3 regions of the Proteus hauseri genome follow, and region 2 is predicted to be linked to each of the others. Evidence: predicted binding sites of a transcription regulator. Region 2 holds the regulator's gene; each other region holds the start of a gene.
What was found. The regulator CRP, encoded in region 2, controls carbon source genes, mostly activating them, when cyclic AMP is high. The targets are predictions, from matches to a motif close to ATGTGANNNNNNTCACAT.
Positions count from the first base shown of each region.

Region 1: deoC (deoxyribose-phosphate aldolase) is a predicted target of CRP. The motif match lies at 1,338-1,355, and genes of this name have one in related genera.
Region 3: glpT (glycerol-3-phosphate transporter) is a predicted target of CRP. The motif match lies at 1,508-1,525, and genes of this name have one in related genera.

Region 1 is NZ_CP026364.1:1,939,149-1,942,419, reverse strand. It holds gene murQ (N-acetylmuramic acid 6-phosphate etherase) at 1-34, opposite strand, end outside; gene rbsK (ribokinase) at 286-1,215, opposite strand; gene deoC (deoxyribose-phosphate aldolase) at 1,393-2,061, shown strand; gene PH4a_RS08915 (DeoR family transcriptional regulator) at 2,119-2,895, shown strand; gene PH4a_RS08910 (RNA ligase RtcB family protein) at 3,221-3,271, shown strand, end outside.
Region 2 is NZ_CP026364.1:1,238,913-1,242,183, forward strand. It holds gene PH4a_RS05640 (phosphoribulokinase) at 36-905, shown strand; gene PH4a_RS05645 (OsmC family protein) at 997-1,404, opposite strand; gene crp (cAMP-activated global transcriptional regulator CRP) at 1,716-2,348, shown strand; gene argD (bifunctional acetylornithine/succinyldiaminopimelate transaminase) at 2,460-3,271, opposite strand, start outside.
Region 3 is NZ_CP026364.1:2,041,244-2,044,514, forward strand. It holds gene glpT (glycerol-3-phosphate transporter) at 1-1,296, opposite strand, end outside; gene glpA (anaerobic glycerol-3-phosphate dehydrogenase subunit A) at 1,675-3,271, shown strand, end outside.

The DNA of each region.
Region 1 (3,271 bases), 700 kb from region 2:
TGATAAGACATTGGCTCAATGCATCATCTTTCATCGCAACAACCTTAATGAAATTAAATTTCACACAAAAATACATCTTGTGAAATTTTATTTCAACTAAACTTGTTACTATTTTGTGAGTTTAATCACACTATAAAAATTCATGAAAAAATATTTTGATAGGTAAGAAATTGTCCAACATCTCGCATTAATGCAGTTTTTTCAAAACTAAATTTGATAGCACTATTATTTTTATATTCTCCTATCTCAATAAGATAGGAGAATTAAACGCAGTTACTTTAGCAATTAAATAGAATTATTTTTATTCGATAAAAATAAGCCAAACTCTTCAATACTCGGATATGACGATTGCGTCCCTTTACCTGCAACACTTAATCCTGAAAACATAACTGCTTTATTTAACGCCTCTTCAATATTACCTGTGTGCACATAATAGTGAGAGAAACAGCCAATAAAAGCATCGCCGGCACCACTGGTATCAATAGCATCGACATCTATTGCTGGAATATATTTCTCTATTTCGCCGTTCATCCACAGCGCGCCTTTTTCACCTAATGTCACAATGATATTTTTAAAGCCTTTCTTCAGCAAAAAGCTAGCCGCATCTCGGATTTCATCCATTGTGGTGATTGGCATTGCAGTTAAAATTTCAAGTTCTGTTTCATTAGGAACAAAAAAATCACATTGAGCAGCAATAGATAAATCTAACGTTTTTGAAGCGGGGGCGGGGTTAAATAACACAGGAATTGCGTGTTTATTACCAAACTCAATGGCGTGATAGACCGTTTCAACTGGGATTTCTAATTGCAATACGATAATTTTGCACTTTTTCAGGCTCTCTGCCGCTCTATCAATATCTTCTGGTGATAAATGTTGATTGGCACCTTTCACAATTAAAATACTATTTGATGATTTGGAAGTCACAAAAATAGGCGCAACCCCACTTGTGGTACCGGGTACTTTTTCCACATAACGAGTGTTAATACCATAAGACTCTAAATTCATAATGGTGTTATCTGCGAAAATATCATCGCCCACTTTTGTTAGCATCATCACTTTTGAATTCAATTTTGCAGCAGCAACCGCTTGATTTGCGCCTTTACCACCACAACCAATTTTAAATGCCGGCGCCTCAAGGGTTTCTCCCTCTTTTGGCATACGGTCTATATAGGTGATCAAATCCACCATATTTGAACCAATCACTGCAATATCCATAGCGCCTCTTACTCTTATGTGAAATTAATAATGTTATAAAAGTTACATTTTGATAGGTGTATAACAATATCATGTTATTTAAATATCATTTGTGATTGTTATCGTGTTAGAACAGCACTAATATGTTGCCAAAATCACATGAGTGATAAATAACAATCTTCTATTAAGGAATACACTATGCGTCCATTAGCTAATTATATCGATCATACCCTTCTTGCTGCAGATACAACTGAAACACAAATCAAGACATTGTGTGCTGAAGCTGTAGAACACGGTTTCTTCTCTGTTTGTATTAACACTTCTTATATCCCTTTAGCAAGAACTTGCCTTGAAGGCAGTGATGTTAAAGTCTGTTGTGTTATCGACTTCCCATTTGGTGCGGGTTTAACAGCAACTAAAGCATTTGAAGCAGCTGAAGCTATTCGCCAAGGTGCACAAGAAGTTGATATGGTTATCAATATCGGTATGTTAAAAAGCGGTCGTTTAGACTTTGTAAAACAAGATATCGAAGCAGTAAAAGCGGCTTGTGGTAACACAACACTGAAAGTTATTTTAGAAACTTGCCTATTAACTGATGACGAAGTACGTTTAGTTTGTGAAATGTGTCGTGAGATCCGCGTTGATTTTGTGAAAACATCAACAGGATACAGTACAATGGGTGCAACAGAGCATCATGTTGCTTTAATGCGTGCAACAGTCGGTGACGAAATTGGTGTAAAAGCATCTGGTGGTGTTCGTGATCGCCAAACTGCACTGAATATGATCAAAGCCGGTGCAACACGTATTGGTGCTAGTGCAAGTGTGGCTATTGCAACAGATTCAGATGCACCAGAATCAAACTACTAATTATAGTTAGCGTGCATTTTCTCGGTGCACGCAATTAATTAACACAAGGATCCTTCGGTGATAGAGACCAAACAGCACGAACGTTTGCGCCGCCTCAGTGAATGTATTAAACGCTCAGGTCGCATACATCTTAAAGATGCCGCAAGGATCCTTGAAGTTTCAGAAATGACTATCCGACGTGATTTAAATTCGGATTCAGAAAACCCATTTCCGATGTCGCTGCTTGGTGGTTATATTGTTGCATTAGCACAACCTCATGCTGGCTTAATAGCAACATCGTCCGATATTATTACGCCAGATCAAACCCAAGAGTTACATATTCCTAATCTTGCTGCGGGCATGGTTTCAGAGGGGGATGTGTTATTTTTCGATAATGGCCAATCTATTCCCACTCTAATTGAGCTTATCCCAGATAACCTTCACTTCACGGGAATTTGTTATTCACATCGGGTATTTCTTGCATTAAGTCAGAAAAAAAACGCCACCGTATTACTCTGTGGTGGAGAATACCGCCCTAAAAGTGACTCTTTTTATAACCCAACTCAACCTTCTTATCTTGATAGCATTAATCCTAAAAAAGCATTTATCTCCGCTGAAGGTGTACACCTCGATTTTGGTGTTACCTGTTACAACATCGACGATTTATATATGAAGAAAAAAGCGATGGATAAATCTATTCGTAAAATCCTATTAACGAAATATCACTGCTTTGATGAAACAGCAACAGGAAATATGGGCGATTTAGCGCTATTTGATGTTGTTATTACCGATAGAAAATTAACGGATGACTATGAAAATTATTGTCGAAAAAGCTCAGTAAAAGTTATTTATTAGTTTTCCGTTTAGTTTTTATCATTAACTAGAATAGTTAGTTAACAAAAGTAAAACTTAAATAAAATAATCTACTTTTATTTTTATCTTCTCCAAAAATCAATAATAAACAAAACTCGTTTTCCATTGCCAAAGCAAAAAAAAGTGGTTACTATGCCCCCGATTTTTTATTAAACACTCATTTCACTTAACTGCAAGGAGGTATCCCATGACAACAATTAATATGAATACTCTTTGCGGACAATCTCAGAAGTAATTCTTTTTTCCTTCTTTTTGCTGTCCGCCAATCAATTTATTTTTTTATCCTTTACATTATATGGATTGGTATATGGACAAGTGTGTTCATTATTTATCTGACCGTGTTTGTTATATCGCGTCA
Region 2 (3,271 bases):
GGCTCCCCTTGCTTTGATAAAGGAGCAACGTTTTTATGTCTATCAAACACCCTATTATTGCCGTCACCGGTTCTAGCGGCGCTGGAACCACCACTACAAGCCAAGCTTTCCGTAAAATATTCCAACAAATTAATGCGAATGCGGCATTAATTGAGGGAGATAGTTTTCATCGCTACACTCGCCCTGAAATGGATATGGCCATTAGAAAAGCCAAAGAACAAGGTCGGCACATTAGTTATTTTGGTCCAGAAGCAAATGATTTTAACCTACTAAGTTCGACATTGCACAATTACGGCAAAGCAGGCCAAGGCGAGTGTCGTAAATACCTTCACTCTTATGACGAAGCAACGCCTTACAATCAGCTACCAGGTACTTTCACACCTTGGGAACCATTACCTGAAAAAACAGATGTACTTTTCTATGAAGGGTTACATGGTGGCGTTGTCACACAAGAGCACAATGTTGCACAACATGTCGATTTACTGGTGGGTGTTGTCCCGATAGTCAATCTTGAGTGGATACAAAAATTGACTCGTGACACAACAGAACGAGGCCATTCTCAAGAAGCCGTAAAAGATTCGGTCGTTCGCTCAATGGATGACTATATTAATTATATTATTCCTCAATTTTCTCGTACCCATATTAACTTTCAGCGTGTGCCTACTGTTGATACCTCAAATCCATTTTCAGCCAAAGCAATTCCGACTTTAGATGAAAGCTTTATTGTGATCCGCTTTCGTGGCCTTACCGATATTGACTTTCCTTATCTGCTGGCTATGTTACATGGTTCGTTTATGTCAACAATAAATACGATAGTTGTTCCTGGTGGAAAATTAGGTTTAGCAATGGAATTAATTATGGCGCCATTAGTCAGTAAATTATTAAATGGTGAAAAAATTAGTTAAATAGACTTATTTCTATTTAGTAAAAAAATAATATCCCATCGGTAAAAGGGATATTATTTTATTAGTTAAAAACTATTTTAAAATATCAAATTTATTCAGAGTCTTTTATTTCAAATGAATGAGTAATAGTTGCCGCTTTACCCAACATTAAAGAAACCGAACAATATTTTTCTGCCGATAATTGAACAGCTCGTTCAACAATTTTATCCGTAAGCTCTTTACCAGAAACAATAAAATGTAAATTGATATCGGTAAATAAACGAGGCGCTTCTTCACGACGATTAGAAGTTAATTTTACTTCACAATCAGTCACTTGGTGACGGCCTTTACGTAAAATACTCACGACATCTATCGCACTACATCCACCAGCTGCAATTAATAGCATTTCCATTGGACTTGGCGCTTTATCGCCAGAATTACCATCCATCATGATTTGATGGCCTGAAGAAGACTCCCCTAGAAAAGATAAATCCTCAACCCATTTAACCCGTGCTTCCATTTATTTATCCTCAATAAGACAGAAACTAAAAGAGTACATTCTCATAATTCAACTGGCAATTAGCAAATAGGTTTATTATGCTGACTGCGTAAAACGAGACTTAATGCGTTAACTGTGCTAAAAACAATATCTGCTTGATGATAGTGGTTAAGATCAATGCATTATTTTCTCATTTATTATAATCTATTCCATATTAACTTTCCGTGTTCTCAGGAAGTTAATCGGTAAAGATAGGATTTTTAAGCATGCTGTCTCAAAAGGGAACCTATCCGTTTTGAAAGGCTGCATTTAACGTACAGAGGATAACGCGAATGGTTCTCGGCAAGCCGCAAACAGACCCGACTCTTGAATGGTTTTTGTCTCACTGCCATATTCACAAATATCCATCCAAGAGCACGCTGATCCACCAAGGTGAGAAAGCGGAAACACTTTATTATATTGTTAAAGGTTCCGTAGCTGTTCTTATTAAAGATGAAGAAGGAAAAGAAATGATCCTCTCCTACCTAAATCAGGGGGATTTCATCGGTGAACTTGGATTATTTGAAGAAGATCAAGAACGTAGTGCATGGGTTAGAGCAAAAACAGCCTGTGAAGTAGCAGAAATTTCCTATAAAAAATTCCGCCAATTAATTCAGGTTAATCCTGATATTCTTATGCGTCTTTCTGCCCAAATGGCGAATAGACTGCAAACAACATCAGAAAAAGTAGGTAACCTTGCTTTCCTTGATGTAACAGGACGTATTGCACAAACCTTACTTAACTTAGCAAAACAACCTGATGCAATGACCCACCCTGATGGCATGCAAATTAAAATTACACGTCAGGAAATTGGTCAGATTGTAGGTTGTTCACGCGAAACGGTAGGCCGTATTTTAAAAATGCTGGAAGATCAAAATCTGATCTCTGCACACGGTAAAACTATCGTCGTTTACGGCACCCGCTAAGTTTAGTCACCTAGAACAAATAATAGCCCATTTCCAAAATGGGCTATTAAAAATGATTTCTGCATAAAACCCCATCATGATTTGATGGGGTTTTTTAGTTGGAAAGAGGCATTAATTTATTTTAACAAATTCGGCAACTGCAACTTTTAATGCCGCCATTCCTTCTTGTAACTCTTCTTGAGTAATAATTAATGACGGTGTAAACCGCATTACATCAGGACCTGCATTTAACATCATTAATCCATGTTGCGCAGCAAGCCCTAATAGCACTTTCGCCTTACCTGCATATTTGGGCGCTAATTCAGCGCCAATTAACAAACCCTGACCTCGAATTTGTGTAAATACAGAGTAGCTTTGGTTGATTGCAGTTAATTCGTCAACAATCCATTGATAACGCATTTGCACACCATCAAGCAATGCGGGTGTATTAATTAAATCAAATGCTACATTACCAACTGCACATGCTAATGGATTACCGCCATATGTTGTACCATGAGTCCCTACACCCATTACAGAAGCAATCTCTTGCGTTGTCAGCATCGCACTTAATGGAAAACCACTGCCTAATGCTTTTGCTGTCGTGATGATATCTGGCATAACATCATAGTTCATATAGGCAAATAGCTTGCCTGTACGCCCCATACCCGTTTGTACTTCATCAAGCACTAATAACGCTTGGTGTTTGTCACACAGCTCTCGAAGTCCTCTCATAAATTCAGCTGTTGCTGGTGTAACCCCGCCTTCACCTTGAACGGGTTCTAGCACAACGGCACATGTATGATCATCCATTACCGCTTTCACCGCTTCTAGGTCATTAAAAGGCACATGAACAATATCGGCAGGTTTAGGACCAAAACCATCCGCATATTTAGGTTGCCCACCAACTGAAACCGTAAATAACGTTCGCCCATGAAAAGCATGAT
Region 3 (3,271 bases), 800 kb from region 2:
AAGTAATAACACGACAGACAGTGCGCTACCGCCGATCATGACCATAAAGCCGCCATCCCAGCCGAAGTAGTCAACGGTGTAACCTACGACAGCACTTGCCGCAACAGAACCACCTAAGTAGCCAAATAGCCCCGTAAAGCCTGCTGCTGTACCTGCTGCTTTCTTCGGTGCTAGCTCAAGAGCATGCAAGCCGATTAACATAACAGGGCCGTAGATTAAGAAACCGATAATCAACATACATGCCATATCAATATTTGGGTTACCCGCTGGGTTCATCCAGAATACGATAGTGGCGATAGTAACTAAGGTCATGAAGAATACACCCGTCGCACCACGGTTGCCTCGGAACACTTTATCTGACATCCAACCACACAGTAATGTGCCCGGAATACCCGCGTATTCGTATAAGAAGTAAGCCCATGATGATTTATCCATTGCGAAGTGTTTTACTTCACGCAGATAAGTTGGTGACCAGTCAAGAACACCGTAACGCAGTAAGTAAACGAACACGTTAGCGATAGCAATCATCCACAGTAGTTTGTTAGGGAAAACATACTTCATGAAGATTTCTTTTGCAGTCAGTTCTTGTTCGTCAGTTTCTTTATAATCTGGTGGGTAGTCGTTTTTATATTCTTCGATAGACGGTAAGCCACAAGATTGCGGGGTATCGCGCATTAATGCGAATGCAATCATTGCCACTAAAATAGCGGCTATAGCTGGCATATATAATGCCGCTTTCCAGTCGTTAAACCATGCCATACCTAATAAGAATAGTAATGGAGGTAAACCACCGCCGACATTATGCGCACAGTTCCAGATAGAAACGATACCGCCACGCTCTTTCTGTGACCACCAGTGAACCATGGTACGTCCACAAGGAGGCCAACCCATACCTTGGAACCAACCACAAAGGAACAACAGAACGAACATAACCATAATGCTCGAAGTTGCCCACGGCACGAAGCCCATAAATAGCATGACTAATGATGCTAAAATAAGACCTGCGGGTAAGAAGTAACGAGGGTTAGCTCGGTCAGAAAACGACCCCATAATAAATTTGGAGAAGCCATAAGCAATGGAGATACCTGATAAAGCGAAACCTAGATCTCCTTTAGAGAATCCTTGTTCTACAAGGTAAGGCATTGCTAATGCAAAGTTTTTTCTTACTAAGTAATAAGCAGCGTAACCAAAGAAAATCCCCATAAAGATCTGCCAACGCAAACGACGATAGACAGGATCTATCTGCTCTTTTGGCAAACGCGCAGTATGTGGCGCAGGTCTAAACAGACTTAACATATTAGCCTCCGATGGCTTTATTTTAATATGTTGACATTAAATAATGACAAAACGAACAGTGAAGTTATCAAAAAATTTTCTTTAACGAACTTAATAGTAAACTTATACAATCAAATTTACTGTGAGGTATTGCTCAGTTGTCGAAAAAATTTTCAAGATGGATGATTTTGAGTGATATGTTAACTTTATGAAATAGATTTTGTTAAATTATTTGTGATTAGTATCACACTTGTGGTTTTAATTTTTCCCTCATGAGCGTTTCTCTTTCGTTTTTGCTCATTATCAAACATTAACCACATTTTTTGTGTATCTTATACACTATAATTAACGTTAAAGAATAATTAGCGTTTGCTGAATGCAATGTGAGAGGGCATCTTTATGATGAGCGGTTCACCAGTAACAGAAACTGATGTCATTATTATAGGTGGTGGCGCTACAGGCGCAGGCATGGCAAGAGACTGTGCTCGCCGTGGATTGCGCTGTATCCTACTGGAAAGACACGATATCGCAACCGGTGCAACCGGTCGAAACCACGGGTTGTTACACAGCGGAGCGCGTTATGCTGTGACTGATCCTGAATCTGCGCGAGAGTGCATAGAAGAAAACATGATTCTAAAACGGGTTGCTCGTCACTGCGTTGAAAAAACGGATGGCCTGTTTATCACCTTACCTGAAGATTCATTAGAATTTCAGCAAACCTTTATTCAATCTTGCCAAGCGGCAGGAATTGATGCTCAAGCGATTTCACCCGAAGAAGCTATTCGTTTAGAGCCATCAGTAAACCCTAACTTGATTGGCGCGGTTCGTGTTCCTGATGGCACTGTGGATCCATTTCGTTTAACGGCCGCTAATATGCTTGATGCCCGTGAACACGGCGCTAAAGTACTGACTTATCATGAAGTCATGGGGCTGATTCGTGAAGGTGATCGAGTTAAAGGTGTACGCGTTTACGATCATCAAGCAAAAAATATGTATGAAATCCGTGCTCAAATAGTCGCTAATGCTGGCGGGATTTGGGGACAAAAAATCGCAGAATACGGTGATTTAAAAGTGCGCATGTTTCCTGCAAAAGGGGCGCTGTTAATTTTAGGTCATCGTATCAACAATATGGTGATCAACCGTTGTCGTAAGCCTGCTGATGCCGATATTTTAGTACCTGGTGATACGATTTCATTAATCGGTACAACATCAACCCGTGTGCCTTATGATCAAATCGACAATATGTATGTGACGCCAGAAGAAGTCGATATTTTGATCCGCGAAGGTTCAATGTTAGCACCTAAATTAGCGCAAACGCGTATTTTACGAGCTTACGCGGGTGTTCGACCTTTAGTGGCGAGCGATGATGATCCATCTGGTCGTAATGTTAGTCGCGGTATTGTATTACTTGACCACGCTAAGCGTGATGGTTTAGAAGGGTTTATCACTATTACAGGTGGTAAATTAATGACTTACCGCTTAATGGCTGAATGGGCAACAGATAAAATCTGTGAGAAGTTAAACATTTCAGCAAAATGTACTACTGCTGAAGAAGCATTGCCGGGTTCTCGCCAATCCGCAGAACAAGCGTTGCGTAGTGTGGTTTCGTTACCTGCACCTATTCGCGGCTCAGCGGTATATCGTCACGGTGATTTAGCTAACAAATTACTTAGTAGCGAACGTATTGATAAAAGCTTGGTTTGTGAATGTGAAGCGGTCACCGCAGGTGAAGTACGTTATGCTGTTAATTCTTTAACCGTCAATAATTTACTTGATCTTCGTCGTCGTACCCGTGTGGGGATGGGAACCTGCCAAGGTGAACTTTGTGCTTGCCGTGCTGCGGGATTACTTAATCGTTTACAAGTCACTACCCCTCATCAATCAGAACAACAACTGGCACATTTCTTAAATGAGCGCTGGAAAGGCATTCGACCAATTGCTTGGGGAAATGCATTGCGTGAAAGTGAATTTACTAGTTGGGTATATCAAGGATTAT